One region of the Herminiimonas sp. Marseille-P9896 genome, then DNA from elsewhere that is predicted to be linked to it. Evidence: predicted binding sites of a transcription regulator. Region 1 holds the regulator's gene; each other region holds the start of a gene.
What was found. Region 1 encodes FliA, which starts transcription of late flagellar genes. Its sites were predicted from a motif close to CTAAAGTTTNNNNNNNNNNNGCCGNTA; they were not measured.
Positions count from the first base shown of each region.

Region 2: the regulator FliA is predicted to act here: its motif matches at 5,691-5,717, upstream of H7U06_RS13820 (flagellin).
Region 3: the regulator FliA is predicted to act here: its motif matches at 3,655-3,681, upstream of flgK (flagellar hook-associated protein FlgK).

Region 1 is NZ_CAJEVT010000002.1:604,477-615,360, forward strand. It holds gene H7U06_RS08355 (chemotaxis response regulator protein-glutamate methylesterase) at 1-717, shown strand, start outside; gene cheY (chemotaxis response regulator CheY) at 868-1,266, shown strand; gene cheZ (protein phosphatase CheZ) at 1,292-1,924, shown strand; gene H7U06_RS08370 (EAL and HDOD domain-containing protein) at 1,986-3,194, shown strand; gene flhB (flagellar biosynthesis protein FlhB) at 3,349-4,521, shown strand; gene flhA (flagellar biosynthesis protein FlhA) at 4,518-6,602, shown strand; gene flhF (flagellar biosynthesis protein FlhF) at 6,599-7,873, shown strand; gene H7U06_RS08390 (antiactivator of flagellar biosynthesis FleN protein) at 7,866-8,684, shown strand; gene H7U06_RS08395 (RNA polymerase sigma factor FliA) at 8,692-9,423, shown strand; gene H7U06_RS08400 (flagellar motor protein) at 9,405-10,145, shown strand; gene motD (flagellar motor protein MotD) at 10,182-10,884, shown strand, end outside.
Region 2 is NZ_CAJEVT010000003.1:759,967-770,850, forward strand. It holds gene H7U06_RS13795 (flagellar hook-length control protein FliK) at 1-595, opposite strand, end outside; gene H7U06_RS13800 (flagellar protein FliT) at 651-989, opposite strand; gene fliS (flagellar export chaperone FliS) at 996-1,484, opposite strand; gene fliD (flagellar filament capping protein FliD) at 1,506-3,527, opposite strand; gene H7U06_RS13815 (flagellar protein FlaG) at 3,624-4,001, opposite strand; gene H7U06_RS13820 (flagellin) at 4,085-5,596, opposite strand; gene H7U06_RS13825 (GGDEF domain-containing protein) at 6,057-7,649, opposite strand; gene H7U06_RS13830 (response regulator transcription factor) at 7,882-8,529, opposite strand; gene H7U06_RS13835 (histidine kinase) at 8,639-10,174, opposite strand; tRNA gene H7U06_RS13840 (tRNA-Arg) at 10,485-10,561, shown strand.
Region 3 is NZ_CAJEVT010000003.1:735,982-746,865, reverse strand. It holds gene fliR (flagellar biosynthetic protein FliR) at 1-376, shown strand, start outside; gene flgL (flagellar hook-associated protein FlgL) at 451-1,665, opposite strand; gene flgK (flagellar hook-associated protein FlgK) at 1,678-3,624, opposite strand; gene flgJ (flagellar assembly peptidoglycan hydrolase FlgJ) at 3,736-4,698, opposite strand; gene H7U06_RS13695 (flagellar basal body P-ring protein FlgI) at 4,706-5,833, opposite strand; gene H7U06_RS13690 (flagellar basal body L-ring protein FlgH) at 5,857-6,528, opposite strand; gene flgG (flagellar basal-body rod protein FlgG) at 6,583-7,365, opposite strand; gene flgF (flagellar basal-body rod protein FlgF) at 7,432-8,172, opposite strand; gene flgE (flagellar hook protein FlgE) at 8,240-9,490, opposite strand; gene H7U06_RS13670 (flagellar hook assembly protein FlgD) at 9,521-10,198, opposite strand; gene flgC (flagellar basal body rod protein FlgC) at 10,216-10,623, opposite strand; gene flgB (flagellar basal body rod protein FlgB) at 10,626-10,884, opposite strand, start outside.

The sequences.
Region 1 (10,884 bases):
TTGATATCAGACAAAATCCGTACTGCTTCGAAGGCACGCATCAAGTCGCGCCAGATCACGCCGCATGATGCGAACAAGGCCGCAGGCGAGGCGTTGCCGATGATACGCAACCCGCTGACCAGTAGTGAGAAGCTGATCATCATCGGCGCATCGACTGGTGGTACCGAGGCGATCAAGGATTTCCTGATGCAAATGCCATCCGATTGCCCGGGCATTTTGATCACGCAACACATGCCGCCAGGCTTTACCAAATCGTTCGCACAGCGGCTCGACAGCTTGTGCAAGATCAGTGTGAAAGAGTCCGAAGGTGGCGAACGTGTATTGCCGGGACACGCTTATCTCGCACCTGGTCATTCACATTTGCAACTGGTGCGTAGTGGTGCCAATTACATGACACAACTCGATCAGGGACCACCGGTCAATCGTCATCGTCCATCGGTTGATGTGCTGTTCCATTCTGCAGCGGTGCACGCGGGCAAGAATGCTGTCGGTGTAATTCTTACAGGTATGGGTAAAGACGGTGCACTCGGTATGCTCGAGATGAAAAACGTAGGTGCATATAACTTTGCGCAGGACGAAGCTTCTTGCGTAGTATTCGGCATGCCGCGCGAAGCAATTGCCGTTGGTGCAACCCACGAAGTCGGTCCCTTGCAAGCCTTGCCAGGCATGGTCCTGGGCTACCTTGCCGCACACAGCAGTCGTGCCTTGCGCGTCTAAGTGTTGATTTACGACAAGTGCTATCGGATTTCTCGCAAAATTTATGTATCCTCAGTGCATAATAGTACGAGCGCAAAAAAGCGGATGTAGTACACCATGTTCGATTCTTTGCCGGATCGATGAACGTATAGAGATTTAATGGAGTAATTCATGGCAGGCCCAAACACCAAATTTTTAGTTGTTGATGATTTTTCAACGATGCGTCGCATTGTTCGTAATCTCTTGAAAGAACTGGGCTACACGAATGTCGATGAGGCTGAAGATGGTGCGATGGCACTTGCCAAGTTGCGTAGTGAGCAATTCGACTTCGTCGTGTCCGACTGGAATATGCCTAATATGGACGGCTTGACCATGCTGCAGCACATCCGTGCTGATCCGGCATTGTCGAAGTTGCCAGTGTTGATGGTGACCGCTGAAGCGAAGAAAGAAAACATCATTGCAGCCGCACAAGCAGGTGCCAACGGTTACGTCGTCAAGCCGTTCACTGCCGCGACGCTGGATGAAAAACTGGCAAAGATTTTCGAAAAACTGGCCGCTGCAGGAGCCTGAATTGACTGCCAACGCATCTGTACAGATGGTGGATGCAGTAAGCGAAGCGGGCATACCGCACGATGAAGTGCTGTCGCGCGTCGGTCACATGACGCGTGCCTTGCACGAAAGCCTGCGCGGCCTGGGGTTCGATCAATTGGTAGAACGCGCATCGCATGACATTCCGGATGCGCGTGATCGCCTCGATTATGTAGCACGCATGACCGAGCAGGCAGCGCAACGCGTACTGAACGCAACCGAAGCTGCCGGCCCTTTGCAGGAGCAGGTGCAGTCTGACGCGGCGGCGATGTCGACGCAATGGCAGCAAGCCTTGCAGGGCGGCTACTCGGAAGAAAAATTCAAGGTGCTGGCCGAACAAACGATCGCACATCTGAATGCGACGCAGGTAGCGACCACGGAAACACGCCAGCATTTGATGAACATCATGATGGCGCAGGACTTCCAGGACCTGACCGGCCAGGTCATCAAAAAGGTCACCGAGCTGGCACACGGCCTGGAGCAGCAACTGCTGCAATTGCTGGTCGATTACGCGCCAGCCGAGAAAAAGAAAGAAGTTGATAGTGGCTTGTTGAATGGCCCGCAAATCAATCCTACTGGTCATGACGTAGTGGCAGGACAAGAGCAGGTTGATGACTTGCTCGAAAGCCTGGGTTTTTGATTTTCACCCAGGCCATCCATGCCGACTTCGGTCACTGTGCAGTCCCTATCCCTGAGTTCCCATGTCTGAATTGAAATTCATCGTACGTGAGCCTATGCTCAACGCCACGCAACAAGTGCTGGGCTATGAATTGTCCTGGTTTGGTGGCGAGCGGGGCAGTGGTATGGCCAGCGACGACGACTTGCTGGAGCTGGTGGATGTGGTTGCCGCGCAATTGCAGGGCGCAGAGGCTGCCAGTCAGCTGAATGGCAGCTTGCTGTTCCTGGAAGCGACGCCAGCCCTGATCGCGACGAATGTGGTGCGCAAGCTACCGGCCAGGAACACGGTATTCCGCTTGACCGGTGCTGACCTGGCCGATCCTGAAACACTGAAGGCCGCCACCGCATTGCGACAGCTGGGCTACGGCATTTCCCTGCGTGGTGCAGATGCGCTCAAGCCAGGCAATCCCTTGCTGCAAGTCGTCAGCCATGTCGAAGGGCGGCTTAGTCATGAACAAGGCGCGGCGATACCAATAGCCGCCTTGCAGTCCGGGACCGTCAAGGCGGTCGTGCGCAAGCTGGCATCGTGGCAGGAATACGATGTCTGTGCCTTGCAGGGGTTGCATGCGTTTATAGGTAATTTGTACCTGACACCGCGTGCGCATGCCGAGAAAAAAGGTTTGAATTCAGCGCAGATCATCATCATTCAATTGATGGAGATGTTGCGCCAAAACGCTGACATTCGCGAACTGGAAGAAGTCCTGAAACGCGATGCTGCGCTGTCCTACAAGCTCTTCCGTTACATCAATAGCGTCGGTTTCGGCCTCGGTGCCGAAATCCAGTCGCTGCGCCATGCAGTGACCATGCTGGGTTACTCGCCGCTGTATCGCTGGTTGTCGCTGCTGCTGGCAACGGCCAGTACCGATAGCCATGCGGCGGTGCTGATGCAGACCGCCATCGTGCGCGGCCGCTTTGCGGAATTGGCCGGGCAGGGCATCCTGCCGAAAAACGAAGCCGAGAACCTGTTCGTGGTCGGCATGTTTTCCTTGCTGGACCGTTTGCTGGGTATGCCTATGGAAGAGGTCCTGGCTAAAATCCAGCTGGCTGAACCAGTCGCCCAAGCTTTGTTGACGCGTGATGGCATGTACGGCCCGTTTTTGGCTCTGGCTGAGGCTTGTGAGCTGAATAATGGCAATATTGCAGCACTGGCTGAATCGCTGTTCATCAGTGCGCGTCAGGTCAATGAAGCCCATTTGGCCGCATTGTTGTGGGCCCAGGCGCTCAAGATTTAGTTTTTCCCGCCATTTCCCCGCTTTGCATGACTGAAAAGCGGCACCTTTCCCACCCTATTCCCCCGATTAGTCCGGGGCGTTCTGGCCAATAATCTACTCATAGGTCCGTATAGCGTCGTGTTGAACGCTATCGGAAGCACCTCAGGAGTCGGCTTTGGCTGAAGAAAGTGATCTCGAAAAGACGGAACCCGCGTCACCGCGCAAGCTGGAACAGGCGCGGGAGCAGGGCGACGTGCCGCGTTCGCGCGAGCTGGCGACTTGTACGCTGTTGCTCGGCGCGGGCGCTGCTTTCTGGATCCTGGGTGGTCGCATGGTCGGTGAGCTGAACAAGATGCTCGCGTCCGGACTGTCTTTCGACCGTGAAATGGCTTTCGACATGGAACTGCTGCTGGCACATGCTGCTGCCAGCATCATCGATTTGCTGATTGCTTTTGCCCCGGCTGCGCTGATCCTGATCGTGGTGGCACTGGTGTCGCCTGCGCTGATCGGCGGCTGGCTGTTCAGTGGTAAAGCCCTGCAACCGAATTTCGGCCGTATGAACCCGATCAAGGGTCTCGGCAATATGGTCTCCAGCCGCGCAGCTGTTGAGTTGGGCAAGGCCATCGCCAAAACCATCCTGATCGGCTGGATCGCATGGATGGTGATGCGCCATGAATTCGACGCTGTTATGGCGCTGAGCGTAGAGCCACTGAAAAGCGGTACCGAACATTTGGGACACCTGCTGGTGTTCAGCTTCATTTTTATTGCAGCCGGTCTGGTGATCGTGGCTGCGATCGATGCGCCTTACCAAATGTGGCAACACGCGAAGAAACTGATGATGTCGCGCCAGGATGTACGCCAGGAATCCAAGGAGTCTGAAGGTAATCCGGAAATCAAAGCGAAGATCCGTCAGCAACAGCGTGAAATGGCCCGCCGCCGCATGATGTCCGAAGTACCGACCGCAGACGTGGTCGTGACTAACCCGACGCACTATGCGGTCGCACTTAAATATTCCGAAAACGGCATGCGCGCACCACGCGTGGTTGCCAAGGGTGCGGATGAAGTCGCGGCCAAGATCCGTGAGCTCGCGATGGAAAACAACGTCGTGCTGCTGGAAGCGCCGCCACTGGCACGTGCGCTGTTCCGCCACGCTGAGCTCGGTGACGAAATTCCTGAAGCTTTGTATATCGCAGTGGCTGAAGTACTGGCCTATGTATTCCAGTTGCGTGCGTATAGCAAACACGGCGGTGCGCGTCCGGTCAAACCGGGCGATCTCGATGTACCGCCAGAGATGGACCCACTTAATCCCTCTGCAGCTGATGCAGATTCGAATGGCCTGCCACAATGAATAGCCTGAAATTACCCGCCTGGATGACCGGCCAAGGATCGCGTGCTGTCGCAGCACCGCTGATCATCATCATGATGTTGTCGATGATGGTGCTGCCGCTGCCGGCGATCGTGCTGGACATCTTCTTCAGCTTCAATATTGCGCTGTCCATCATCGTGCTGCTGACTGCCTTGTACACGGTCAAGCCACTGGACTTCATGGTGTTCCCGACCGTGCTGCTGGTGAGCACCATGCTGCGCCTGTCGCTGAACGTCGCGTCGACCCGTGTCGTGCTGACGGAAGGACATAACGGTCCGGATGCAGCAGGTAAAGTGATTGAGGCTTTCGGCCACTTCCTGATCGGTGGTAACTACACAGTCGGTATCGTGGTCTTCGTGATCCTGACCATCATTAACTTTACGGTCGTTACCAAAGGTGCAGGCCGTATCGCTGAGGTGGGTGCCCGTTTTGCCCTGGATGCGATGCCGGGTAAACAAATGGCGATTGACGCCGACCTGAACGCCGGTCTGATCGGTGAGCAGGATGCACGCCTGCGTCGTACCCAGGTGGCCCAGGAAGCCGAATTCTACGGCGCGATGGACGGTGCAAGTAAATACGTGCGTGGTGATGCGATCGCCGGCATTATCGTTACCGTCATCAACGTGGTTGGTGGTCTGGTGGTCGGTATGGTGCAGCACGATATGGGCTTCTCCTCTGCGCTGGAAAACTACACCCTGCTGGCTATCGGTGACGGCCTGGTCGCACAGATTCCTTCGCTGATTATTTCTACCGCTGCCGGTATCGTGGTATCTCGCGTCGCCAGTGAGCAAGACATTGGCGGTCAGCTGATCGGCCAATTGTTTGCACGTCCACAAGTGCTGTACATCACCGCTGCCATCATCGGCGGCATGGGCTTGATCCCTGGCATGCCGCACGTATCCTTCCTGTTCCTGGCCAGCCTGATGGCAGGTGCGGCTTATCTGATCTCGCAACGCAACCTGAAAGCACCGGAAGTTGAACCGGAAGTTACCGCACCACCACCAGCACCGGAAGTGGAAGAGGCGACCTGGCAAGACATTGTGCAAGTCGATACGCTGGGCCTGGAAGTCGGCTATCGCCTGATTCCATTGGTCGATAAATCGCAAAGCGGTGAGCTGCTGCGCCGTATCAAGGGCATACGAAAAAAATTCGCGCAGGAAGTCGGCTTCCTGTCGCCACCAGTACATATCCGCGACAACCTGGAATTGAAACCATCTGCGTATCGCATCACGCTCAAAGGCGTGGAGGTGGGTAGTGGTGAAGCGCTTGCCGGTCAATTCCTCGCGATCAATCCGGGCATGGTCAGTGGCACCTTGCCAGGACCAACCACCAGCGATCCTGCCTTTGGTCTGCCAGCTACCTGGATTGATTCGAGCATGCGTGAGCAGGCACAAGGCATGGGCTACACCGTGGTGGATGCCGGTACCGTGGTAGCGACCCACCTGAATCATTTGATCACTACGCACGCAGCTGAATTGCTGGGGCGTCAGGAAGTACAGCAATTGCTGGATCACCTGACCAAGGAATCGCCTAAATTGGTGGAAGACCTGGTACCCAAGCTGATCCCGCTGTCGACCTTGCAAAAGGTCCTGCAAAACCTCCTGATCGAAGGTGTCCATATCCGCGATATGCACACCATCATCGAAACCATGACCGAACACGCAGCCTACATCCAGGACGTCAACGAACTGACTGCTCTGGTACGTGTAGCGCTGGGACGCGCCATCGTGCAGCAGCTGTTCCCGTCCACCAATGAATTGTCGGTGATGACACTGGATAACCGCCTCGAACGTCTGTTGACCCAAGCCTTGCAGGGTAGCGGTGCAGACGGTGCCGGTATCGAGCCAGGCCTGGCCGACACGATAGCTGCGCAGGCTGAAGCCGCGACGCGCCAACAGGAATCTTTAGGATTAACACCGGTACTGCTGGTGCCAGCGCAATTGCGCGCATTGCTGGCGCGCTTCCTGCGCCGTGCCTTGCCGCAGCTCAAAGTGCTGTCGCATGCAGAAGTCCCGGATTCAAAAACAATCAGAGTAACTAGCTTAGTTGGAGGTCAGGTATGAACGTCAGGAAATTTACGGCAAGCACGTCACGCGGCGCATGGAGTCTGGTGCGCGAAGCACTCGGACCTGATGCGGTCATTCTCTCGAATCGCGCCATCGATGGCGGCGTCGAGATCCTGGCGCTGGCCGGTGAGGATATGGCCTCGCTGGCAGAACCTATGGTTGAGCGCGCTGCCATTTCCGAAACCACACTGGCTTCGCTGGTACCGCATCACAAACCTGCGCAAGCAGCTCCGCTGGCTTTGACCTCGAATGCAGCAGATACAGGCGCGGCATCCGACCGTGTTGAAATCAGCTCGGCTGAACTGAATAATATGATGAGCGAAATCCGCTCCATGCGCGGCATGCTGGAAATCCAGCTGTCCGAACTCGCATGGAACGATCCGCAAAAACGTGAACCGGTCAAATCGACGGTATTGCGAGAAATGCTGGCGGCCGGTTTCAGTGCCAGCCTGGCGCGTTACCTGATCGCTCGCCTGCCTGCCGGTGCCAGCAATCAAAGCGGCATGGACTGGATCAAATCCATCCTGACCCGCAACCTGACCACCATAGGTGATGAAAACGAAATCCTGGAAAAAGGCGGCGTCTATGCGCTGGTAGGTCCTACCGGTGTCGGTAAAACAACAACCACAGCAAAACTGGCTGCGCGTTGCGTCATGCGTCATGGCCCAAGCAAGCTGGCTCTGATTACGACTGACGGTTACCGTATCGGCGGCTACGAACAACTGCGCATCTACGGCAAAATCCTCGGCGTCATGGTGCACTCGGTCAAGGATGAAGCTGACCTGCGCATCGCGCTGGATGAGCTCAAAGGCAAACATACCGTGCTGATCGACACTGTGGGTGTTAGCCAGCGCGACCAGATGGTGGCGGACCAGATCGCCATGCTGGCCGGTGCCGGTGACCAGGTCAAGCGCCTGCTGTGCCTGAACGCGACTTCGACCGGTGAAACACTGAATGAAGTAGTGCGTTCCTACATGGGTGATGGCCTCGCGGGTTGCATATTGACCAAACTGGACGAAGCTGCAACCATTGGCAGTGCACTAGATGTAGTCATTAGACAGAAATTGAACTTATACTACGTCGCGAACGGACAACGCGTGCCGGAAGACCTGCACGTCGCGAACCAACAGTATCTGGTAGACCGGGCATTTAAACTCAAGCGCGAAACAGCGCCATTCCAATTGGGTGATGCGGAGATACCAGCTGTCATGGCAAATACCGTCCGTGCAATGAACGATAAGAGTTTGCGTGAGGTGATTCTTGGCTAGTTTCGAATGTGATCAGGCAGAAGGTTTGCGGCGTATGCTCGCAGGACCGAAGCCGCGCATTTTTACATTTTTATCTGCAGCTTCGGCCGCCGATAAAAGCGCGATGCTGGTCAATCTGAGCGCCTCGCTGGCTTTAAGCGGTAGTGATGTCGTGCTGCTCGACGCTTGCAGTTCCAACGACGGCATCAGCCATCGCATGGGCGCAGAGTTGCAGGCCACGCTGCTGGATGTGGCGCGCCAGGAGCGTGCGCTGAACCAGGTTGTACATGCGATGCCGCAGGGCTTTGGCCTGGCTTCGCTGACACGTGGTTCCTTGCGTGCAGCGAATGGCAGCGATCAACATCAGCAACGCCGTTTGTCGAACGCCTTTGGTGTCCTGGCGGCGCAATCCGATGTACTGATGGTCGATGCTGAACTGGATATGAACGACAACTTTGCTATTCCGGCGATGGGCAATGGTGAAATCATCGTGCAGGTGACGCCGGGTGCGGCCTCCATCAAGAAAGCATACGCACTGATAAAACGATTAAACGCGCAATTGGGGCGCCGTCCATTCGGCATCCTGGTAACCGGTGCCGATGCACAGGAAGCTGCCGTCGTTTATCAAAACATGGCGCAAGCAGCCAGTCGTTACCTGGCCTTGCAATTACATTCCGTTGGTTTTGTACCGCAGGACGATCATATGACACGTGCTGCACGCCTGGGACGCGCCGTCATCGATGCTTTCCCGCTGGCAGGCGCATCAGTTGCGTTCCGTGGCCTGGCTGAACGTTTTACCTTGTCCGCTCATAGCGCCAAGTTTGGAGCCTGATTCACACATGTATACCGCGGCCGGAAAATCGGACAAAAATCATCTGGTAACTGAGCATGCGCCGCTCGTTAAAAAGCTGGCGCACCAGATGAAAGCCAAGCTGCCGCCTAGCGTAGAAGTCGATGATTTGATACAGGCCGGCATGATAGGCCTGCTTGATGCAGTCAGCCGTTATGAAGAAACGCACGGCGCACAGTTTGAAACCTATGCAGTGCAGCGCATACGTGGTGCCATGCTGGACGAATTGCGTAGCAGTGACTGGATGCCACGCAGCATGCGCCAGAACATGCGCAAGATCGAGGTGGCAATGAACACCTTGCAGCAACGCCTCGGACGTGCACCGAATGAAAGTGAAGTAGCGAAACAGCTCAAGTTGTCACTGGCAGACTATCAGGACTTGCTTAGTGATGGCGGTGGCCACCAACTGGTCTACTACGAAGATTTCCACGATACCGAGGATAACGAACACTTCCTCGATCGTTATTGCACCGATGAGTCGCCGGATCCACTGCAGAATCTGATGAACACCGGCTTCCGTGCTGCCGTGATCGAAGCGATCCAGGCGCTGCCGGAACGTGAAAAAATCCTCATGGGTTTGTACTACGAGCAGGAAATGAACTTGAAGGAAATTGGCGCCGTCATGGGAGTCACCGAATCACGCGTATCGCAATTGCATAGTCAGGCTATCGCCAGGATGCGTGCGAACTTAAGGGAGAAAGCGTGGACTGGGGTAGCTTAGTTGGTATTGCACTGGCGCTGGGCGGCATCCTTCTCGGGCAATTGCTCGAAGGCGGTGCTTTAGGCTCGCTGGTACAACCTGCAGCCTTCATCATCGTCATCGTTGGCACAGTCGGCGCGGTCCTGTTGCAAAGTGGTTGGCGCAACTTTGTGCAGGGCGTAAAAATGGCCGGTCAGGTCTTCATGCCGAAGGACGACAATTATCCGGGTCTGATCAAGGACATCACCGCATGGAGCGTCATCGCCCGCCGTGAAGGTTTACTCAGCCTGGAACGCGTCATCAAGGACGTCAAAGATCCATTCATCGCACACGGCTTGCGCCTTATCGTCGACGGTGTAGATCCGACCAAATTGCGCGACGTGCTGGACCTGGAAATAGGTGCATACGAAACGCGTCAACGCCTGGCCATCAAAATCTGGGAAGCGGCGGGCGGCTATGCGCCGACCATCGGTATCCTGGGTGCAGTCCTCGGTTTGATCCATGTGATGGAAAACCTGTCTGATCCTAGTCGTCTCGGTAGCGGCATCGCCGTGGCTTTTGTAGCGACTATCTATGGCGTGGGTTTCGCCAACCTGGTCTTCCTGCCTATCTCGAGCAAACTCAAGGCATTGGTCAGCAGGGACATCTTCAAACGTGAAATGCTGGCAGATGCGTTTGCCGGTATTGCAGCAGGTGACAATCCGCGCTTGATCGAAGAGCGGATGAACGTCTATACGATGTAAGTTGGCCCGCCCACAGCGTAGGCAGATAGATCCACCATGGCACGTAGAAGAAAATACGAAGAAGAGCATGAAAACCATGAACGTTGGCTGGTGTCCTACGCCGACTTCATCACGCTCCTGTTCGCCTTCTTCGTCGTCATGTACGCGATTTCATCCGTCAACGAAGGCAAGTACCGCATTCTCTCCAGTTCACTCGGCATCGCCTTCGGTGGTGTCGCTGCGAAGACCGAAACCATCAAGGACCCGGTCAGCCAAAACACTCCGATCCTGCCACTGCCGATACCATCGCCTGCGCAACGCGCGAATGAAGCAGTCGTCAAACGCGAAAAAGCGCGCATGACCAGCATCGCTCGCGACATCCTCAAGGCGATGGCTCCATTGGTCAGCCAGGGTAAGGTACGTGTCACGCAAACCAATCGCGGCGTCAGTGTTGAGATTAATGCGAGCGTGCTGTTTGCGCCGGGCGAAGCAAAGCTGAATGCGCAATCGGAAGCTGCATTGCGCGCGGTGGCTCAGGTCTTGAAAGATGTCGACAACGACATTCAGGTCGAAGGCCACACCGACAACACGCCTATCAACAACACGATGTTCCCGTCCAACTGGGAACTCTCTGCGGTACGCGCCAGCAGCGTGGTGCGCTTGTTCCTCGCAAGCGGCGTTGCCGAAAAACGCCTGGTCGCCATGGGCCACGGTGCCAACCTTCCTGTCGATAGCAATGACACGACAGAAGGGCGCTTGC
Region 2 (10,884 bases), on a different contig from region 1:
GGCGATTCAGCTCGCCGCCAGTTTCTGGTTCCGATGCCGGTGTCGGTTGTGGCGTACCGAGGATCGAGGTAGCAACGCGCTTGGCTGGTGGCTCACGCAGCAAGTCTGCCGTCGGACGTGCGCCGAGTGCCCATTGCGCCACGTGCGACTCATAGAACAGACCGCTGAAGGCTATCGTGTTCTGTAGGGCTGCGGCGATTTGCGGAGCTGGTGCGCCAGGAGTACTCAGCACCGGAGCTTTTCCGACCAGGGTAGTTGGCATGCTGCCTTCTTGCGTCTGCTGCAGCATATTACCGATCAGACGTCCGGCGTTACTCAGTGAGATAGTCGCACCGGGATCAGGTTTGCCGAGCAGGAAAGTAGGGCGTGGCTGGACCGCCAGCAGTGTCAGATCCAAGGTGTCGCCCGCTTTGGTGCCGGGCGGCAGCGCCATGTTGGCAGGCGCATTATTGATCTTGACGAGGAAATTGCCGTCAGCCAGGCGTGACAACACTTGCGCCTGGTATTCCTTGCCAAGCGTAAGCTGGATGAGCCGGTCTAGTGATTCCTGTTTGGCTTGTCCCAACGCCGTTGCCGGCGTGGTTGCCTCGATCAAGATTACGGGCCGGGTACCTGTGATATCGGCCCGTGGCAGCATAAGTTAATCCGGATTAATTCGAACGGCCACCGGCACCATAGGCGTGATTGAGTTTGCGCTCAGTCCCAGTGCTATTGATGAGCATGGATAGTTTGGCCATCCATGGTTCGGTGATGTTACGGATTTCACGGTCATCAGCCAGGATCTTTTTAATGATCTCTACCTTGCGTTCACGCTCTGCACCTGTCAATGCAACCGGTGCCTCACCGTTTTTCAGGATGTTTACCTGCGCCGCACAGCGTTGTTCGAGTGCCGTCAATTCTTCCCAATCACCGCTGCGTGCAGCAGCCAGCATCTGATCGGTTATGGTCGCAACGTTTTCGTACAGACAAATGATTTCTTGTTCGTTCATCATCGATCAGGCTTTCATTAAACGGGACATGTTAGGCGCGAGTGCATCGTAGGAGGATGCTTGTATTTGTCCTGGCAATCCGTTCACCGGTGCCGGTGCGGCGGATTGTGGAGCGATTTCTTCCCATGCACTTTTAATATCGTTGAGCAGGGTTTGTACTTCCTGAATGATGGCCGGGTCGTTATTCAGGTTTGCGAGTAACAGACGTCCGCCCATGTATTCATACAGCGCATCAAGGTTGATAGCGATTTCGCCGCCTACTGATTTGTCGAGGCTGGCACGCAGGCCATTTTCGATAATCATGATGGCTTTGGAAATAGCCTTGCCTTTTTCGGGGATGTTCCCCGCCTGCATTTGCTGCAATGCATTGTTGAGTGCGATTTGCGCACCTTCAAACAGCATGATGATGAGTTTGTGCGGATTGGCAGCTATCACGCCAGTTTCCATGCCAACCTTGGCATAGGCGTTTGCTCCGCTTTGCGATGATCCAAACATTGATGTCTCCCGGAGTTCTACTTAGCTACTCGAGCTGGTATTCGCAGCAATCGCGGCGAGCTGTTGTGTCAGATAAGTTTGCGTAGCCTGCATGCTGGAAACCAGGGTATCCAAAGCAGTGAATTGTTTGCGATAACGTGCCTCAATTGCCGCGAGGCGGACCTTGAATGCATCCGCATCATCCGTCAGGCGTTTGATGTTGCTGTTGAGACTGTTGGTATTGCCGGCGATCAGGCCGTCACTACCGATGAAGCTATCGGTGAGTTTGCTCAGGCGATCCGCATAACCTTGCGAGAAGTCGATTTTGCCGCGGCTACCCAGGGTGCCGCCGATAACTTCTATCTTTAGTCCAGCTGCATCCGAGCCTTTGGCTGCCGTCAGGATCTGGCCGGAGCCGGTGGCCAGCATGCCGCCTATGGTGCCTTCTACGTCGACACCATTGGTACCGCTGGATACCGAACCAAGCAAGGTTGAGACTGGTGTCCCGGTTTCAGAGTTAATGCTGATTTTGGAAGCGGAGCCGTAACGATCCGATTGCAAATTCAGGAAGCCATTGCTGTCTATGGTTGCGGTTACTTTGGAACCTGCCTTCGAAATTTCGGAGGCGCCGTTGATGGCAGACTGCACCATCGCCGCGAGTTCTTTCGCGGTGTAGGTACCTTCAGTCAAATTGATCTTTGCGCTGACGCCATCGAGCGTGATGTTCATCTTCGTGTTGGGCGCAATGGTGGTGCTGCCGGCATTCAGATTGACCGTGCCGGTCATCTCGGCGCGAGTGGCCAGTTTGGTGACCGTGATGTCGTAGCTGCCAGCCTTGGTGGCCGAACTTGAAGCATTGAAATTGATCAGGCTGTCGGTAGCCTTACCGACCGTGGCAAACAGGCCAGCGATGTCGTTGTAATTGCTCTCCATCACTTTGCTGAGCTTGGCGGAATCAAGCGCAAGTGTGCCGTCGCGTTGTACCGTCACGCCGAGCTGCGGCAAGGACATATTTGTATTGCTCAATCCTTCCAGCGACGCCGACAATGTCTTGCTGAGCTGTTCCTGGATGGTACGAGCCGTCGAGTCACCAACCAGCAGGCCACCGGTCTTGGTGGTGGCATCGTATGCGGTCAGTTTTTTGATGGTGCCGGTGAGATCGTTGTACGCTTTGATAAAGGCCTTGACGCTGGTCTCCACCGCAGCCGTATCCTTGGCGATGCTCATCGTGGTGTTGCCGATTTTGGAAACATTCAAGGTCACACCTTGTATCGCTTCCTTGACTTCATTCGTCGGGCTGTCGACGAAGAAGCCATTGACCGTCAATTGGGTGTTTTGTCCTGCGCTGTTTTGTTTCAGCGATTGGGTGCCGGCCGGATCGTATCCGAGCAGACTTTGCAAAGCCGGGTCACCATCGACATCAATCTTCATGCTGGAAACCGCACCGGTTTTATTCGATGTGAAGACCAGGTGATCAGGTGCCGCGCTACCGTTGGAAACCAGGGTCGCGGTCACGCCGATATTGGCAGCATTGACTGCATCGCGTATGCCTTGCAGCGAGTTGTCGCCATTCTTGATGGTGACGGTGCCGGTCGCCTGTTTGGCGTCTTGCGTGAAGGTCGCGCCGCTATATACACCGTCGGTCAGGGTGCCGCCGCTAATGGTGCCGAACTGGAAGGTCAGCGTCGTCGTTGCGCCCGTGCCGATCAGCGCGGTTTTGCTGGTTTGTCCCGCGGTGGACAGGCTGTGCGCCTGCGCCAGTTGTGTGACATTGATCTGATAGTTGCCGGTTGCTGCCTTGGTGCTTGCAGTACCGCTCAGGATAGTTTTGTCCGCAACCGTGGTTTGCAGGTTTTCAAAGGTCGAGCTTTTCCCCAGCGATGACATCGCTGTCTGAAATGCGCTGAGTGCGCCACTGAGGGTGCCGTATGCTGTTAACTTGGCTTGATAGCTCGCTTCCTTTTGCGCCATCAATGTCAGAGGCTGGCTTTCAGCCGTCATGAGATTGGTCAATAAGGTGTCGAGGGGTAAACCGGAGCCAACGCCGATTGATGAAACGGCCATTTGCTTCTCCTGCTAGAGAAAAACCACAATATATAGGAAGGCAGACGAGGGTAAGCCCAAGGTAAGAGGGTGATTTACCCGTCTGTTTGATGCAATTTATGCTTTTTGCTTCACCAACAAACCTTGCAACTTATCCAAGGCTTTGGAAATTTCGATCGCTTCGAGCGACGGCATCTGGCGTATGACTTCCTTCGTCTGTTGATCAACTACCTTGACGATGGTGCGATTGCTGTCTGAGTCGACTGTAAATTCCAGGTTGGAAGATAAGCCTTGCAGTGCTTTGTTGATGCTTTGTAGTGCCTGGCCGACCTGGCTTTGCGCGCTGGCGGCATCCGGTTGCTGGACAGCTCCGGTGGTGAGCACAGGGGAAGAGACTGCTTTGGCTGCGGGATTTACCGCGCTGCTGACTGGTGACGGTTGCGGATCGATACGTGTACCTGCCTTGGCGCTACTAGCAATTTGTCCGATATCCATAATTGACTCCTGTTGTAACGAATCCCCGGCTACCAAAATGCAGCCGGGGATTCATTTCTTACTACGCTGCTGACGGGCTAGGATTAGCCACGGAGCAGAGCGAGCACGCCGTTAGGCAGCGAGTTCGCTTGTGCCAACATTGCGGTACCAGCTTGTTGCAAGATTTGACCGCGTGTCAGGTTAGCTGTTTCCGAAGCGAAGTCAGCATCCAGGATACGGCTGCGAGCTGCGCTCAAGTTTTCGCTGGTGGTGCTGAGCGAAGAAACAACTGATGTGAAGCGGTTTTGCAACGCACCCAGCGAAGCGCGGGAGGAGCTGATGTTTGCCAGAGCGGAGTCAATGACTTGCAATGCATCGTTAGCGCCGCTTGGGATACCGTTGGTCAGCGTGGTGATGTCGATGCTAGCAACCGACGACAGTGCGCTCGAGTTAGCAGCTGCGGCGAGCACGGTACCTGCAGCCGATGTGCCGACTGTGAACGAACCCGATGAGTTGAATGCCAGCGAACCACCGACAGTTGCCGAGTCACCTGCTGCTGCAGCATTTGCTGCACCACGAACCAGAGCAACGCCTGCACCGCTAGCACCGGTCAATGTGGTCGTGTTGTTTGCGGTAAGGTTGTTGGTTACACCGATGTCATAGCCTTGCGCTTGTGTCAGCGAGATTTTACCCGTAGATGTATCGGCAATTGCGTTGATGCCGGTTACGCCGGATTGGGCATTGATCGCAGCAGCCAGGCCGCCGACGTCAGTTGCGGTTGCCATTGTTGCCGTAACAGTAACTGGGTTAGCTGAACCGTCAGCTTTTGGTGCGCCTTGGATCGTGAACGATTGGCTGCCTGCAGTGAAGGCCGACAGGGTAGCAGTAGTTGTTGCTGTTGCAGTTACACCGGTCGAACCCGAAGCTGCATTGACACCTTTAGCGATAGCATAAGCGCTTGCGCCAACAGCAGCAGCGTAGGTTGAGGTTGTACCGTTACCTTGAACGGTGAATGTTTGTACTGCTGTGCTATTCGCACCAATGGTACCAGCGACTGTACCTGCAGTAGCAGCGGTGCTTGTGCCATTGCTTTTGATCGCATTGTTACCGATAGCGGACGCTTGGGTGTTGCCGATCGAGAAGTTGATCGTTTGGTTAGCATTTGCGCCGACTTGGAATTGAGCGTTGCTCAGCGAGCCGTCCAGAACGTTTTGGCCGTTGAACTGGGTTGTGTTAGCAACACGGTTCAACTCTTGTTGCAGTTGGCCGACTTCTTCTTGCAGCGAAGCGCGGTCAGATGCGGAGTTGGTGCCGTTAGCAGATTGAACTGCCAGGGTACGCATACGTTGCAGCAGGTCGGTTGCTGTTGCCAGACCACCCTCAGCTGTTTGCGTCATCGAGATGCCGTCGTTGGCGTTACGTGCTGCTTGATTCAAGCCGTTGATCTGGCTGGTCATACGATCAGAAATTGCCAAGCCTGCAGCATCATCTTTCGCGCTGTTAATACGCAGACCTGAGGACAGGCGTTGCAGCGAAGTAGCGAGGGAAGATTGCGATGCGGTCAGGTTGCGTTGTGAATTCAGCGACGAGATGTTGGTATTAATGACTGCGGCCATGTTAATTCTCCTGTTGTAGTCCGATGGAAGTCCGACTGAAGCACTTCAACGTCTGCTGTGCGATTTATTGCATATGCAGCGTCGTTGTAAGTTTTATCGGACGGTTCCGGGAAAAGTTTAGTGATGGACTGAAACTAATTTTTTCCCGGTCTCGCCCGAACTGCAGCCAGATATGTCCTTTGTCGGTCGCTATCTGGAAAATCTTTAAGAAAATAATGTGAGATTTAAAACAAATAAAAAGAGAAATCGCCCTTAATTTTTCCGAATTCCTGTCGAATGGGAAATTGCCAAAAACACACTATCTGGCTTGTTTGAGCAGTCAGTCGCAGCAAAAAATAATTGCAAAATATTGTGAAAAAGTGACAGCGTGCTGAAGAATCAATAAAAAACCCCGCATCTCTGCAGGGCTTTTATTGCTTAATTCGTCATTAAAGGCAGTTTTTACCGCCCCTGTTTAAGCTTATTGCGCCGGGATGACGCGATTTTTGCCGGCTTTTTTCGCTTCGTAGAGGGCGATGTCTGCACGTTTGATCATCGCGGCCTGGTCTTCCAGCTCTTTGCGCAGGGCAACACCGGCACTGAAAGTCATCAGCAGGCGTGTGTGGTTGTGCATGAAAATCTGTTTGGTCAGCTCACGTTGTAGGCGCGTGATGGTCATGATCGCCTCCTCCATTGGGGTATCCGGCAGGACGATGAGGAACTCTTCGCCACCGAAACGGGCGATGACATCCATAGTGCGCAGCGTTTCCTTGATGACGCGGACCAAATGGATCAATGCTTCATCACCAGCGATGTGGCCATACTTGTCGTTGATCTGTTTGAAATCGTCCAGATCCAGCATAGCGATGCACAGTGGCGTTGCACGTCTGTCGGCACGTGCTATCTCGCGTTCCAGCACATCATCCAGGCCGCGGCGGTTGAGACTGCCGGTGAGCTGATCTTCACGCACCAGTTCGCTCATCTGTTCAAGTTGCTGTTCCAGATTATGTATGCGTGCTTCTGCATCTTCGACATCCTTGCGTGCTGCCAGTACGATGTCACGCGAGCGCAGCGCTTCGGTTTGCGCGATACGTGTTTCGCGTTTGACCTCGTCGAGGATTTTGCTCAGCTTGTTGATATCCGCAGTTTGTGTGAGTTCTTTTGAATACCGGTCAATTTGCTGGTGGTAGTTGCCGGTGCTATTGGCTATGTCTGCCAGACGATCGATAAATGTGTTGACCATGTTTTTGACGGAAACCTTGGCGTCGTTGATGCTGTTCTTCAACGTGCCTTGTTTGTAGATAACTTCTTTCAGACTGCGCATCACTTCATTGAGCGCAACGTCATTGATAGGCGCCGAAATCAAATCGCGTACTGCTTCAATCTGTCCGTGCATCCATGAGTCCTGCTCCAGCAGGCCGCCTATGTTTTCCAGCAGCAGGCGGAACAATCGCAACAGCATTTCCTGCTGCTGCGCCATGTCGCCGCTCTTGAGTTCGATCTTGAAGCAGAGTTGCTTGAGCTTGCCGGAGACTTCATTCAGGCTGGCTTCGGTTTTCGCATCCTTGATCGAGCGGCCGAGTGCCTCTGCCTCCGCGGCTAGCTCAGGGGCACCCTGCAAGAGGGAAGCCACTGCCAAAGTCAGTGTGCGTGTCAGCAAATCGCGCAGGAGGGCAGGTTGTGGATCGTCAACCAGGGACAAACCGGCGCTGCTGGCAGCAACCGGGGCTGCCGCGGTATTGGCGGCACTATTGGTTTGTATCGCCAGCTGTGTCTGGTAATGCTTGACCAGTTGCGTCAGTCCCTTGCTGAAGTCTGGCCAGTACGAGGTGGAGGCTGCTTCTTCCAGGGTTTTGCCTATGATGGCGACACCGTCTGGTGCCGTCGACAAGGAAGCGGCAAACTCGCTCAGGATTTCTTCCGGAGTGGGTTGCGGCGTATAACCAGCGATCTCGTCGTAAATGGCGCGATAAGCGTCCGGGGTCGGGGCTATTCTGCGGACGGCCAATTGGCGAAAGGCTTCTCGTGCGATTTCAGCAGGGTTTTGTGGCGGGGTGTCTCGCTTGTCTTGCATGAATGCACGCGCGTTTCTTTATTGTTGATGGACCGGATATCGGCCTGTTTCGCAATAATATAACTATGCAGACAAGTCTGATAAGGGGATTAAGCAGGCAAATGCTGACCACTTTGACGCTTTATCCAAAATGCAACAAAAACCGCCAAATGGCACGGCTTTCCTTGTCTTAAAGCTAAAGATTGTGAGCGCAGGCAGAGCAGGCGAGGTGGCAACTGATCAGTTGCGTAAATCAATCGACCAAATGATTTTTGATCGCGTAATGCGTCAACTCCGCATTATGGCGAAGTTTCATTTTCTGCAATAAGCGTGAGCGATACATGCTGATGGTTTTGACTGACAGCACCAGTTCGGTGGCGATGTCACTGACGGTTTTGCCGGAAGCAATCATGGTCAGGGTCTGGTATTCGCGATCAGACAGGGTTTCATGCAGCGGTGTTTCGTGGTCGTCGCTGATCTGGTTGGCCAGCTCTTGTGCGAGCGCAGCGCTAATGTATTTACGGCCAGCGGCAACCTGGCGGATTGCATTTACCAGTTCGGCTGGTGCGCTTTGTTTATTCAGGTAGCCGGAGGCGCCGGCCTTGAGTGAGCGTATCGCGTATTGATCTTCGCGATGCATGGAGAGCATGAGAACGGCGGTCTTTGGGGATTCCTTCTTGACCTGCTTTAGTACTTCTATCCCGCTACGATCCGGCATCGAAATATCCAGCAACAGCACCTGACAAGTACCTTCACGGGTAAGCTTGATCGCTTCGATGCCGTTTTCGGCATGACCCGCTACAACGATATCTTTCGTGTCAGCAAGAATTTGCTTTAAACCCTCACGTACGATCGCATGATCGTCGGCAATCAAGACTTTAATTACGTTCTTCGTTGTCATTGTTATGCTTTATGGCTGTCTGGATAGCAGTGCCAGATTCGAGTTAACTATTTGTCTATATGTGACAAATTTTGGCGCAACAAGGTTCCTGACCGCCAAATTCTGTCGCTTAATGCCCAATATTATTCGTCTGGATATTGTCAGATACCGGCCTAGTGGGCAAAGGCAGGTTAATAGCAACGACTGTGCCACCTTTCGGCGCGGTGCTGACAGAAAGGCTGCCGCCTAATGCCACCGAACGCTCGACCATGCCACGTATACCAAATGATTTTGGTTTTGCGCGATCCGCCAGCTCTATGCCGCGTCCGTTATCGATAATCTCCAGCCGTACATACTGCGGCGTATGCATGAGCTGTACCGTTACCAGGCTGGCTTGCGCATGTTTGGCAATATTGGTCAGCGCTTCCTGGAAGATGCGGAACAACGCTGTCGCCTGATCCATATCCAGATCTATTTCCGCCTTGTTTGAAACAAATTCACATGGCATGCCCATTTGCTTCTCGAATTCCTTGCTTTGCCAGTCGATCGCAGCGACCAGGCCGAAATCGAGTATGCCGGGACGTAGGTCGCCAGCGATGCGGTGCACGGTTTCTATCGTGCGGTCTACCAGTGACTCAACGTAGGCGGCTTTCTCATATAGCTCCGGAGATTTGGTCGGCAAGCGTCGTGTTAATAGCGCCAAAGCCATTTTGATCGCGGTCAGGTTGCCGCCGAGATCGTCATGTATCTCGCGGGCGATGCGGGTGCGTTCTTGTTCTTTAACGGTATTGACGTGTGCCGACAGCTCAGCGAGCTGCGCGCGGGAACGGATGATTTCTTCCTGCTCGAGTTTGCTGGCGGTGATATTTGTCATGATGCCTTCCCACTGCACACTGTCATCATCCAGTGCACGCGGGGTGGCGCGCAGATTAATCCACTTGATGTCTTTCCATTCCTCGACCCAGATCCGGCCTTCCCAGTTCCAGTTGCTCATCTGCTCGGCAGAGATACGCATGGTGTCGCGGAATGAAGACATGTCCTGATGCAAAATCAAACCGGTAAACAGGGTCGGGTTGTCGCATAGTTTTTCTGAACTGATGCCCAGCAAGGCTTCGCAGCCATCGCTGACATAAGGGAAGGAGAACCTTCCATCCTTGCGGAGGCGGAACTGATAAACCAGGCCCGGTGTATTGGACACCATCGTACTCAGGCGCGCTTCGCTGGCGCGCAATGCCTTGTCTGATTTGTAGCGCGAACTGACATCATTGCCGATAGCGATGATGGCCGGTGTCGTGTCGGATGCCAAGTAGAACAACTGGAATTCGATCGGATAGCTGCTGCCATCCTTGCGTGTGTGCTGGGTACTGATGGAGACGGAGGTATTGCTGTCGTTTTGCAGATCTCGGATAAACTGCGCGTACGCTTCTTGCGTGACATCCCTGGCGATGCAGGTGGGCGACATCGCACTTAATTCATCGTGGTTGTATTGCAGGTTTTTGCATGCACTTGGATTGACGTACTCAAAGCGTAATGTGTTGTAGTTTAAAACGTAGATTTCGCTGGACGATCCTTGCAAGATCGTTGGCAACCACTCAGCATGCATCGTGTTAATGACAATTCCCTTTTGTTCAATATGTCTTTTGCTTGTAGCGCGGTGACCAGGCATCTCGTCTCCTGCAAGCTAAATGTTGGATGTTATTTCAACTGAAAACAACTGCGACGACTTTAGCATAAGTTATTCGTATTCATGCTCGTAGTTATTTACAGTTGTAGGGGCGGGCGTTGATGTCTGCGGCAATTTATTGATGGCCCTATATCGGCCCGTCTTGAGAAAGACGGCAGATTGGAGAACTGTCGAATGAGGGAGTGCTACTTTGCGTGGAATGAGGAAAAATGCCTTTGTAGAATTATTTAGATAAAAAATTGCAATCAAGGCTTCCAATCTGAAATATAGTCATGCTATAATTTTTTCTTTCGCGGCTGTAGCTCAGCTGGATAGAGTACTTGGCTACGAACCAAGGGGTCGTGGGTTCGATTCCTGCCAGCCGCACCAGATATAAAGGGTCCATCGCAAGATGGGCCCTTTTTTCTTTTCTGGATTCGATTTGCCTCGTGCGCGATACGGCTAAACAAAGGCTTCCTCCTGTCCTGTTTTGCAAAGCTAAAAAGCGAACGGTTTGCTAAGTCCGCACCTCATTGGTGGGCGGTGTAGAGCTCCCAATTCTTTCTATTCTCCAAATTTTTATCCATATCCTAAGTAATAGCGGATGGCGTCCTGCATCAGGTGGTTGGCTTGATCTCGTTGCTTGCATAAAAGTGCTTGTCGCATCGTCTGATGTGAGGGGCGTTGCGGTAATTGGAATGCGTCCCGGCGTG
Region 3 (10,884 bases), on a different contig from region 1:
GGCGACCAATCTGCATCTGGTGGTGCTGTCGACGCTGGCACAGACTTTTGACATGCTGCCCATCAGCAGCAGCTTCGTATCGGCTGGCGGCATGCTGGAAGTAGTGAAATGGGGTGGTCGTATTTTCAGCGCCGGGGTCCAGCTTTCGCTACCGGTGGTTGCTGCTTTGCTGATTACCAATATCGCCCTGGGTATCCTGACTCGCGCGGCGCCACAGCTGAACATCTTCGGTATCGGTTTCCCGATTACCATCGGCGTCGGCTTCATCATGATAGGCATCGTCCTGCCCTACCTGATGAATCCCATCATCAACCTGATACAGGAAGGCATAGATGCAATGGGGCGGATTACGATGGCAATGACACCCCTGAGCTAAAGAAATATCGCTACCGCAAAAACAAAAAAGGCTTGCCCTGATCGGCAAGCCTTTTTTATTAAGCGTGGCAGTAATCAGTTCAACATATTGAACAGAGACAAACCGGCAATCTTGATAAAGGTTTTTTGCGCAGCGTCCAAAGTGAATTGTTGCTGTGTGAAGCGCGAATAAGCCTCGACCGGATCGATTTCCTGCAATTGTTTCAGCGTCGCCGTGTATTGCAGGCTGAGACTGGAGCCGACGTTGTCGAGGTTTTCGATTTCCTGCAAACGCGTACCTATGGTTGTGCGGACCAGGGAGATATTGTTCAAGGCATTATCGATATTCGTATTCGCAGTGTTCAAACCATTGGTCAGACGGGTCTTGCCGCCGTCACCGGTGGTCGAAGTCGACAGCACATTCAGCAAATCCGTGATGGTCGTGAAGATACTCTGACTCTTGCTCGGCTCTATGCTGAAGGTATCGCCATTGGCAGGCACACCTTTGATGTCGAAAGTCATGCCGTCGAAAGTAATCGCCTGTCCACTGACATAAGGCTGCGGTGTCGCCGGTGTCGCTGGCGGCGGGGTCTGGGTCACCAGATAAGTGGTCGCGCCAGCAGCGTCGATCGAGAAGGTAATGTCATACTTGGCACCCGTCAGCTGCGTCAGATCCTTGACCGAACCGGTACTGATAATACCGTTACCGGTATTGGCGGTGCTGGCAGAAGTGGCAAAACGTCCGTTGCCGGTCACACCGCCTTCAAACACTGCCGCGCCCGAATCGCTGGACGACAATTGGCGCGCAGCACCCACTTGCAGCATGCGCTGGCCCTGGTCGCCGTTATACGCCGCGCCAGTCGCGGTTTCCGTAAATGGCTTGGATGACACCTGATAACCGCCGAAGATATAGTCGCCAGTCGCGCCACGGGTATTGGCCAGGCCCATCAATTCTTCGAAGTTATTACGCAATTGCGTGACAAAAGCCTGGCGCTGCGAATCATCCAGCGACGAATTACCGGCTGCCACGATCGAAGTTTTGATCGATTGCAGCATGGTGGTCACACTTTGCAGCACACTTTCTTCTTCCGACAATGCACTCTTCGCGTTCGCCCGATTGGTCGCAAACTGTGCATTGATCGATATCGCCTGGTTTACACCCAAAGCCGATGCGGCCGCGACCGGGTCATCGGCTGGCGACAAAATGCGCATACCGGTAGAAATTTGCTGCTGGGTCTTGAACATAGCGGTTTGCAGATCGCTAATCTTGCCCGAACCCATTTCAAATATCGTATTGGTGCTAATGCGCATGATCTTTAATCCTTATACACCCAGAGAAATCAACACCTTGAACATATCGCTGATGGTCTGCATCACTTTGCCGGATGCCTGGTAAGCCTGTTGATAACGCAACAGATTCGTCGCTTCCTCGTCAAGGTTGACGCCTGAATCGGATTGCTGTGCGGTTTGCAGCTGCTTGAGCAGAGTACCTTCGGCTGCGCTATTGGTTTGCAGCTCACGGGTTTTATTACCGACCAGGCTCACCAGCTGGCTGTAAGCGCCGTTGTAGCTGGCTGTGCCGCCGAGCAGGACATTCTTGGTTTGCAGTTCGCCCAGGGCCAGCATATTACGGTTGTCACCATCCCCATTGGTGTTGGCGCTGATGGTAAATTTGTCGCCATTGGCAGGCGTACCGCTAATCTTGACTTCAGCACCGCCGAACGCAATGACGGAGCCAGCGGTATAAGTCACCGGCGTACCTGCCGGGAATGTGGTCGTGACACCATTGGTGGTCACGGTCACTGGCATACCTGCCGGGAAACCGCTCAGGGTTCCGGTTGCGGAATCAAAAGTCAGCGTGACTGGCGACGCCACTGTCGCACCAGTGAAGCTGGAATTGATGTTGCCCGCGCTGATGGCACCAGTACCGGTATTGGTACCCGGTGCGTCGGTGCGGATCGGGGTCGCGGCAGCGATGTTTTTCACATCCTTGATCAGCACGCTGAGACCAGATGCACCATTGATAGTCGGTTTGATGACAAACTCATCACCGGACGCCATGGTGCCGCTAGGCATAGAGAAATTCACACCATCGATGGCACCCGCCGGGAATGTCGTGTTCGAATACATCGACACATTGTCCGACATGCGGGTCACCGTGTAGTTGGTACCGTCATAGGTCAGGCGATAATCGCTGGTCGTGAGCGCATCCACATTACTGATGCTGGCAGCAACACTTGCATTACCGGTATTGTTGTCGCTCGGATTGACGACCGGTGATGCCAGGTTGAAGAAGTCGCCACCAAGATTGCCGTTCTGGTCTTGACCAAGACGGTGTTGTGCATTGAAGGTTGCCGCCAGGCCAAGCGCAATGCGGCCAAGGGAATTCTGGATCGGATCCAGCGTCTTGTTGCGGTACTCAAACAAGCCCCCCAGATTGCCGCCGACCAGTGAGTTTTCCGGCATGCTGATGATAGTGCCGGTCGCGGTCTTATAACCAACACCCAGACGTCCCGGGTCGGTCGGCGAGGACAGCGTCATCAGTTCATAACTGAGATTACTGACGACCAATGGCTGACCATTACCGATAAAGACGTTATAGCCATCGCCCTGCTGCACCACCGATACTTTGGTTTGTTTGGCGAGTTCTGAAACCAGCAAATCGCGCTGATCAAGCAAATCATTCGGCGGTTGTCCGGTACCGTTTTGCGCTTTCGTGATCGCATCATTCAGTTGTGCGATCTGCTTGGCATAGGCATTGATATTGGTTACCGCACCGGCAATTTCGTTATTCACACCGTTGCGCATGCTGGTCAGCTGCGCATCCATGCTCTGGAAGCGCGAAGCCAGCGCTTCTGCGCCCGACAACATGGCTTGACGCGACGACGCCGAGCCTGGGTTGGCGACCAGATCCTGCACGCCCTTGAAGAAGTCCTGTATCGCAGGAGACAGACCAACCGAAGAATCGGCCAGCATATTGTTGACCTTGCTGATCTGGTTGTAATACGTGTCCAGCTGGCTTTTGCTCGATTGCGCACCGACGATTTGCGCAGCGAGGAAGTCATTAAAGATGCGCTTGACGGTTTCCACATTGGTACCACTACCGATGTAACCGCCGCCATCCAGGTTTTGCCCGCCCAGCGACGACTGGACCACAACCTGGCGGCTATAACCGGGAGTCGCCTGATTGGCGATATTGTGTCCGGTGGTAGCGATACCTGCTTGTGCTGCAGCTAGTCCGGATTGAGCAATGCTGAATAAACTGGACATAATTTGGCTTTTCTAACTCTATGTTGGTGTGTACGGCACGTTGATGGAAAACTTGAGCCGGAAGATCAGACTATCAGCCCCAAATCTTGCGTTTCATGCAAACAAATGTAATCAGGCCGACAAGTTGCGATTGATGATGTTGGTCAGTTTGGTCGCGTAATTCGGGTCAGTCGCATACCCGGCGCGCTGTAAGCCCTGGGCGAAGCCCTTGACGTCACTGGCATTGGCCAGCACTTTTTCGTAACGCGGATTGTTGCGCATCAGTTGCGCGTAATCGCGGAAGGAATCCGCATAGCTATCATAGGCGCGGAATTTCTCGACCCGCTTCTGCGCAACACCGTCCACGTATTCAGTTGTCACCGCGTCTACTGTTTTGCCTTTCCAGTTGGCACCAGCCTTGATGCCAAACAGGTTGTGGCTGCTGCCACCATCGGCGGTACGTATCACACGCTTGCCCCAGCCACTCTCCAATGCCGCCTGCCCCAACATGAATTTGGCCGGGATGCCGGTGGTACGGCTGGCCTCTTCCGCATGCGCGGCGACTTTGTCCTGGAAGGCTTGTACGTGAGCTGGTTTGCTGACAGCACTGGCCGCGGTGGTGGTGTTATTCACACCGCCACGTGCCTGCATGGCATGGGCTTCACTCGAACGCTGGTGCGCGAGTGCATTACGTTCCGCCATATTGCGCAGGATTTCAGCACGCAGATCACTCGTGTCCGATACTGCTTTCGTCGCATCAGCACCATCCGGCGTGACCGCCGTTGCCATCTGCGTGCTGGAGAGCTGGCGTATCAGCACGTCAGCCAGGCCTATGCCACGGCTGGCCATGTTCTGGCTCAGTTGCTGATCCAGCATGGAGGTGTACATCTTGGTTTGCTGGTTGTCGAACAGCCCATCCTGCGGCGTTGCTTCACGCATGCTCTTCATGATCATATTCACGAAGAGTGCTTCAAACTGCGTGGCCGCCGCCTTCAGCGAGTCAGGCGAATTCTGCCGCGCAGATTGCTTGAGCGATTCCAGTCCTTTGGAATCTATCGCCAGGGCGGTATTCGAATTGTCTGCAGGCGTAATCATATTCAGCTTAGATAATTTCCAATTCTGCGCGCAAAGAGCCCGACGCTTTCATCGCTTGCAGGATGGCCAGCAAGTCTTGCGGTGTTGCGCCTATCGAGTTCAGGGCTTTAACCACGTCTGCCAATGAAGCGGAATTTTTCAGCAAGATGACCTTGCCCGGATCTTTGTTGATTTCGATTTGCGACTGCTGCGCCACCACGGTCTGACCACCGGAGAACGGTGCAGGCTGGCTGATGACTGGCTGGGTATTAATCACTACCGACAGGTTGCCGTGCGATACCGCACAGGTATCCAGTGTCACGGCCTGGTTCATGACGACCGAGCCGGTACGTGCATTCAGGATCACCTTGGCGCTGACTTGAGCTGGCGTCACGCTAATGCTTTCCAATGCACCGAGGAAGCTCACGCGCTCATCGTTGCTCATCGGTGCGCGCACACGGATCACGCGGCCATCCTGTGCTGCTGCGGTATCAGGACCGAAACGTTTGTTGACGGCATCCACTACCCGGCTGGCAGTAGAGAAATCACTGTCTTTTAACTCGAGGAAAATTTGGTCGCCCTGCCCCAGGCTGCTCGGCACCGCACGCTCCACTGTTGCACCAGCCGAGATACGCCCTACGCCCAAGTGATTGATCTGCGCTTTGCTGCCATTCGCTGCAGCACCGGCACCGCCGACCACGACGTTACCCTGCGCCATACCGTAGATCTGTCCATCCGCACCTTTCAGTGGTGTCATCAACAAGGTACCGCCGCGCAAGCTCTTCGCATTACCCATGGAAGAAACAGTGATGTCCAGCGTCTGGCCAGGTTGCGCAAAGGCAGGCAGCGAAGTCGTCACCATCACCGCAGCGACGTTCTTCAATTGCATGTTCACGCCTTGCGGCAGGTTGACACCCATCTGCTGCATCATGCTAACGATACTTTGGATGGTGAATGGTGTTTGTGTAGTTTGATCGCCGCTGCCGTCCAGGCCAACAACCAGACCATAGCCGATCAATTGGTTTTGCCGGACGCCTTGCACGGTAGCCAGGTCTTTCAGGCGCTCTGCATGCGCTGCAAATGGCAGCAACAGGCAAACTGAACACGCGATGACGCGCAGTGATTTTTTAAACGATGGTAGAGAAACGGTATGCATGGAAATTCCTATCAGCCTCAAGATTAAAGAGGCATGACGCTCAGGAAGAAACGCGCCAGCATGGACATCACTTCGGCTGCATCTATACGAGCGTTGGTACGATATTCAATCCGCGCATCTGCGACGCGGGTCGAGGAAACGATATTGCCCTTCTCAACTGTGGCCGGATCGACGACGCCAGAGAAACGAATGAACTCACCACCTTTATCGAGCGCGACTTGCTTCTCACCGGCGACGACCAGGTTGCCGTTCGAAAGTACATCGATGACAGTCACTGTCAGCGTACTCACGAAGTTGTTACCCGAAGTAATCACACCCTTGTCTTCGTACTTGGAAGCACTTGAAGCGCTCGCACTGAACCTATCCGTGGTATTTCCGAATATGCCAAAAATATTCGGTGCTGCTGCGACCACCGAGCCAGTCTTGCTGCCAGAGCTGCCAGCCTGTTTACCCGCCGAGCTACGCTCGTTGATGGTAATGGTGATGGTGTCGCCTATCAGGCGTGCGCGACGGTCTTCAAACATCGGGCGATACGATGCAGTTTGAAAAATCGCGCCATTCATAGGTGGCGTCACCGCACTTGCCGCCTGTGGCCGCGCGGTCAATGGTGTCTGCACCACGGTTTCCGGCATGCCACCGCAACCTGCCAATAGTGTGGCAAACATCACCAGCGCTGACAGCTTGAGCTTAGACATCGTCATCTTCATCATCATTCCTTTACTCTTACCACTGCGGCTTATCACTGCTGTTTACAACTGTGTCAGGCGTTGCAGCATTTGATCCGAAGTCGTAATCGCCTTGCTGTTGATTTCGTAAGCGCGCTGGGTCTGGATCATATTGACCATCTCTTCGACCACGTTCACGTTCGAGGTTTCAACATAGTTTTGTTTGACGTAACCGGCGCCGTTGGTACCTGGATTATTGGTGGTCGGATTGCCCGATGCGGTGGTTTCCACATACAGGTTCTCGCCCTTGCTTTCCAGACCGGCCGGATTGATGAAGGTCGCCAGTTGCAAGGAACCGACTTCGGTTTGGCCGGTGGTACCAGGAACAGTCACGCTGACGATACCGTCACGGCTGATCGAGATCGCCGTCGCATTGGCCGGGATCACAATTGCTGGCTGGATAGGAAAACCGCTGGAGGTAACCATCTGCCCCTGATTGTCCGTCTGGAACGAACCGTCACGGGTGTAAGCAGTGGTACCGTCCGGCATCATCACCTGGAAGAAGCCATCACCGAGGATAGCCATATCCTTGCTGTTGCTGGTCAGTTGCAGATTGCCCTGACTGTGGATACGCTCGGTTGCGACCGGACGCACACCAGTACCGATCTGCAAGCCAGATGGCAATTGCGTCTGCTGCGACGAAGCAGCACCCGGCTGGCGGATGTTTTGATACAGCAGATCTTCAAAAACCGCACGTGAACGCTTGAAGCCGCTGGTGCTGACGTTGGCCAAGTTATTGGAAATGACGTCCATCTGCGTTTGTTGCGCATCCAGACCTGTTTTAGCAATAAATAGTGAACGTATCATTCTTTTCTCCAATATTTTGGCAAACGCATGGCATATATCGCCACCTTCATTGTGCCTGTACCTGCATTAACTCAAAGCGAGGAATTGATCGGCTTTAGCAGCGTTACTATCCGCATCCTTCAGCAACTTCATGTTTAATTCGAACTGGCGTGCAAGGCTGATCATATTCACCATCGCATCCACCACGTTGACATTACTGCCTTCAACCGCACCGCTGATCACGCCCACGTTGGCATCAACATCCGCTGGCAAGCGATCTTTGGTGACAAACATGCCGTCACTACTACGCTCCAGATTGCCTATCTCAGGATTGACCAGCTTCAGGCGTGCGATTTCTATGGTTGCGCCTGGCACGTTGCCAGAATCTACCGATGAAATCGTGCCATCCTTGGCGAACGAAATTCTGACGTTAGGCGGAATCGTGATCGGGCCACCGTCAGACAGCACATTCAAACCACCTTCGGTTTGCAATACGCCGTTTTCATTGATCTTCAGGCTGCCGCTGCGGGTGTAGCCTTCGGTACCATCGGCGCGTTCCACCGCGAGCCAGCCGGGGCCCTGCACTGCCAGATCCAGTGTGCGTCCGGTTTGCTGGATCGGACCGGCACGGAAATCGGTACCTATGGTCGAATCCACCACAAAGGTGCGTGTCGGCAAGCCGTTGCTGACGACAGGGATCGCCCTGAACGTATCGAGCTGGGCACGAAAACCCGTGGTCGAGACGTTCGCCAGATTATGTGCAGTCGTGGATTGCTGCTCCATGATCTGCTTGGCGCCCGACATTGCGGTGTATATCAGCCTATCCATTTCATTCCTCCTGTGACTACGCCCGGCTGTCGCTAAACAGCCAGGCGGTCATGACTTGCTTCATGCATTAACGCAGGTTCACCAGTGTCTGCATGATCTGATCTTGCGTTTTGATGGTTTGCGCATTCGCCTGGTAGTAACGTTGCGCAGTGATCATGTTGACCAGCTCGGCTGTCAGGTCGACGTTCGATTCCTCGACACGTGCCGACTGCACTGCACCGAGCCCGCTGCTACCCGGCGTACTGGTCAGTGGCACGCCAGATTCAGCGGTTTCCACCCATTGGTTGTCGCCGATGTTTTGCAAGCCGTTAGGATTGGCAAAACGCGACAGGATGACCTGGCCCAGCACATTCACCTGGCCATTGCTGTAACGGCCGACGATAGAACCGTCGTTGGCAACGTCAAAACCAGTCAGGGTACCTGCCTTATAACCATCCGGCAGCTGACGCGCCACACCAAAAGCTTGTGCAAACTGCTGGGTGCCTGCGTGATCGATAGAGATATTGAAAGGTGTCACCGCACCTGTCGTGACTGCCATTGCAGCTACCAGCGGCGAAGGTGTGGTGCCGGTCAATACACCACCGGTACCGAATTGCATCGTGCCCAGAGGTACTGGTGGGTTGGTTGCACTGGTAGGCAGGGTGTAACCGATAGGCACGCCGTCATTGGTAGCGAATACGCTCCATTGACCACCCGCTGTTTTGACATAGAAAGTACGCAGCACGTGCGAGTTACCCAGGCTGTCATAGACAGGTACCGAGGTCGAATCGCTGAAGGTGGTCGGATCATCCGGATTGAAGTTATTCGCGACCAATGGATCTTTACGCGAATCCAGTGTCAGCTTGAGTTCGTATTTGGTGGTTGCCTTAGGCGCGAGGTCAGCCTTGTTGATGATAATTTCAGTCGGTGCGCCGATCGCAACCACGCCATTCGCATCCGCCATGTAACCAGTCAGGCGTCCACCGGCAGCATTCTCGATATAGCCTTCCTTGGTCAATTCGAACTGGCCGTTACGGGCATAAGTAATCGTGCCGCCGCTGCTCATGCGGAAGAAACCGTCACCATTGATCGCCATATCCAGCGGATTGTTGGAAGCGGTGATATTGCCCTGGCTGAACAGTTGCGCGACGCGCGCGATCTGGGTACCGATACCGATTTGTGCTGCGCCGGAACCAGACAATGTGCTGGCGTAGATATCCGAAAACTGCATTTGCGATTGTTTGAAACCGACTGTATTCGCATTGGCAACGTTGTTGCCGATGGTTTCGAGACTTTTGCTTGCGGCATTCAATCCGCTCAAACCTTGTTGGAAACTCATGCTCTTTCTCCTGGTTGATGTGCCGCTGTATTAAAGAATTTGACGGATGTCTGCGAGGGTCAATCCACCCAGGCCTGGAACGTTGATCTGTATGCCGCTGGCAGAAGTGGAAACCGTGGTCACTATGCCGAATTGCAATGGATTCGATGTGACGGCCTTGCCAGCCAGGCTGGATGTCACTTCAAACTTGTATGTGCCATCCGCTGCCTTGGCACCGTCAGCCTTGGTACCGTCCCACAACAGAGGCACGGTGCCAGATTTTTGCGGACCAAGTTCGATGGTCTGGATGACGTTGCCGGAAGAGTCCTTGACCAGGATTTGCGCGGTGTCCACATCCTGCGGAAATTCAACGCCCATCAAGCCTTTGCCTTCGGCCAGGCCGATCTCGGAGCCCGGCGCCAATACACCGTGACCTATCATGTTCGCAGCCTGCAATGCCTGATTCGACTGATAGCTGCCCATCATCGATTCCAGTGTGCCGTTCAGTTTGTCGATACCGGTGACGGTCGACAACTGTGCCAGCTGACTGGTGACTTGCGCGTTATCCAGTGGATTCAAAGGATCCTGGTTCTTCATCTGGGTCACGAGCAGGGTCAGGAAACGATCCTGCGCTTCTTCTGCAGTGCTCTTCTTGGCCGCGCCGGAACCATTCATCTGGTCCAGTAAAGCCTGTGGCAGGACGGTGGCATTGCTATTGACTGTGGTCATGATTAATCCTGATTGTTTTACTGACCGATCGTCAGTGTTTTGAGTAGCATGGTCTTGGCCGTGTTCATGGTTTCGACGTTGGTTTGGTAGGAACGCGAAGCGGAAATCATATTCACCATTTCCTCCACCACATTCACGTTAGGCATGGCGACGTGGCCGGTTTCATCTGCGTTCGGATGCTTGGGATCGAACACCATCTTCAGTGGCGACGTATCTTCCACCACGCGATTGACACGTACACCAGTCGAAGTCGCACCGCCCTTCATTTGCTGCGCCTGAAATTCCACTTGTTTGGCGCGATAGGTCTTGCCATCGGCGCTGGTGGTACTTTCAGCATTCGCGATATTGCTGGAGACGACGTTGAGGCGCTGAGCTTGTGCGCTCATCGCCGAACCGGAGACATTGAATATATTAAATAGCGACATGATTATTGCCCCTGGATAGCGGTGAACATGCCCTTGATCTTCGAAGAGACCAGGGTCAGGCCGACTTCGTAACGCAAGGCGTTATCGGTAAACTGATTGCGTTGCACATCCATATCCACGGTATTGCCGTCGATATTGCCCTGTGCCGTATTGGCGTATAACAAAGGCGCGCCGCCCAAAGTCGGCAAGACCTTGGAAGACAGATGTGCGCTGGAAGTCTTGGCCATTTCGCTCGGCGCGGCAGCACTGGTCTTGCTGCGT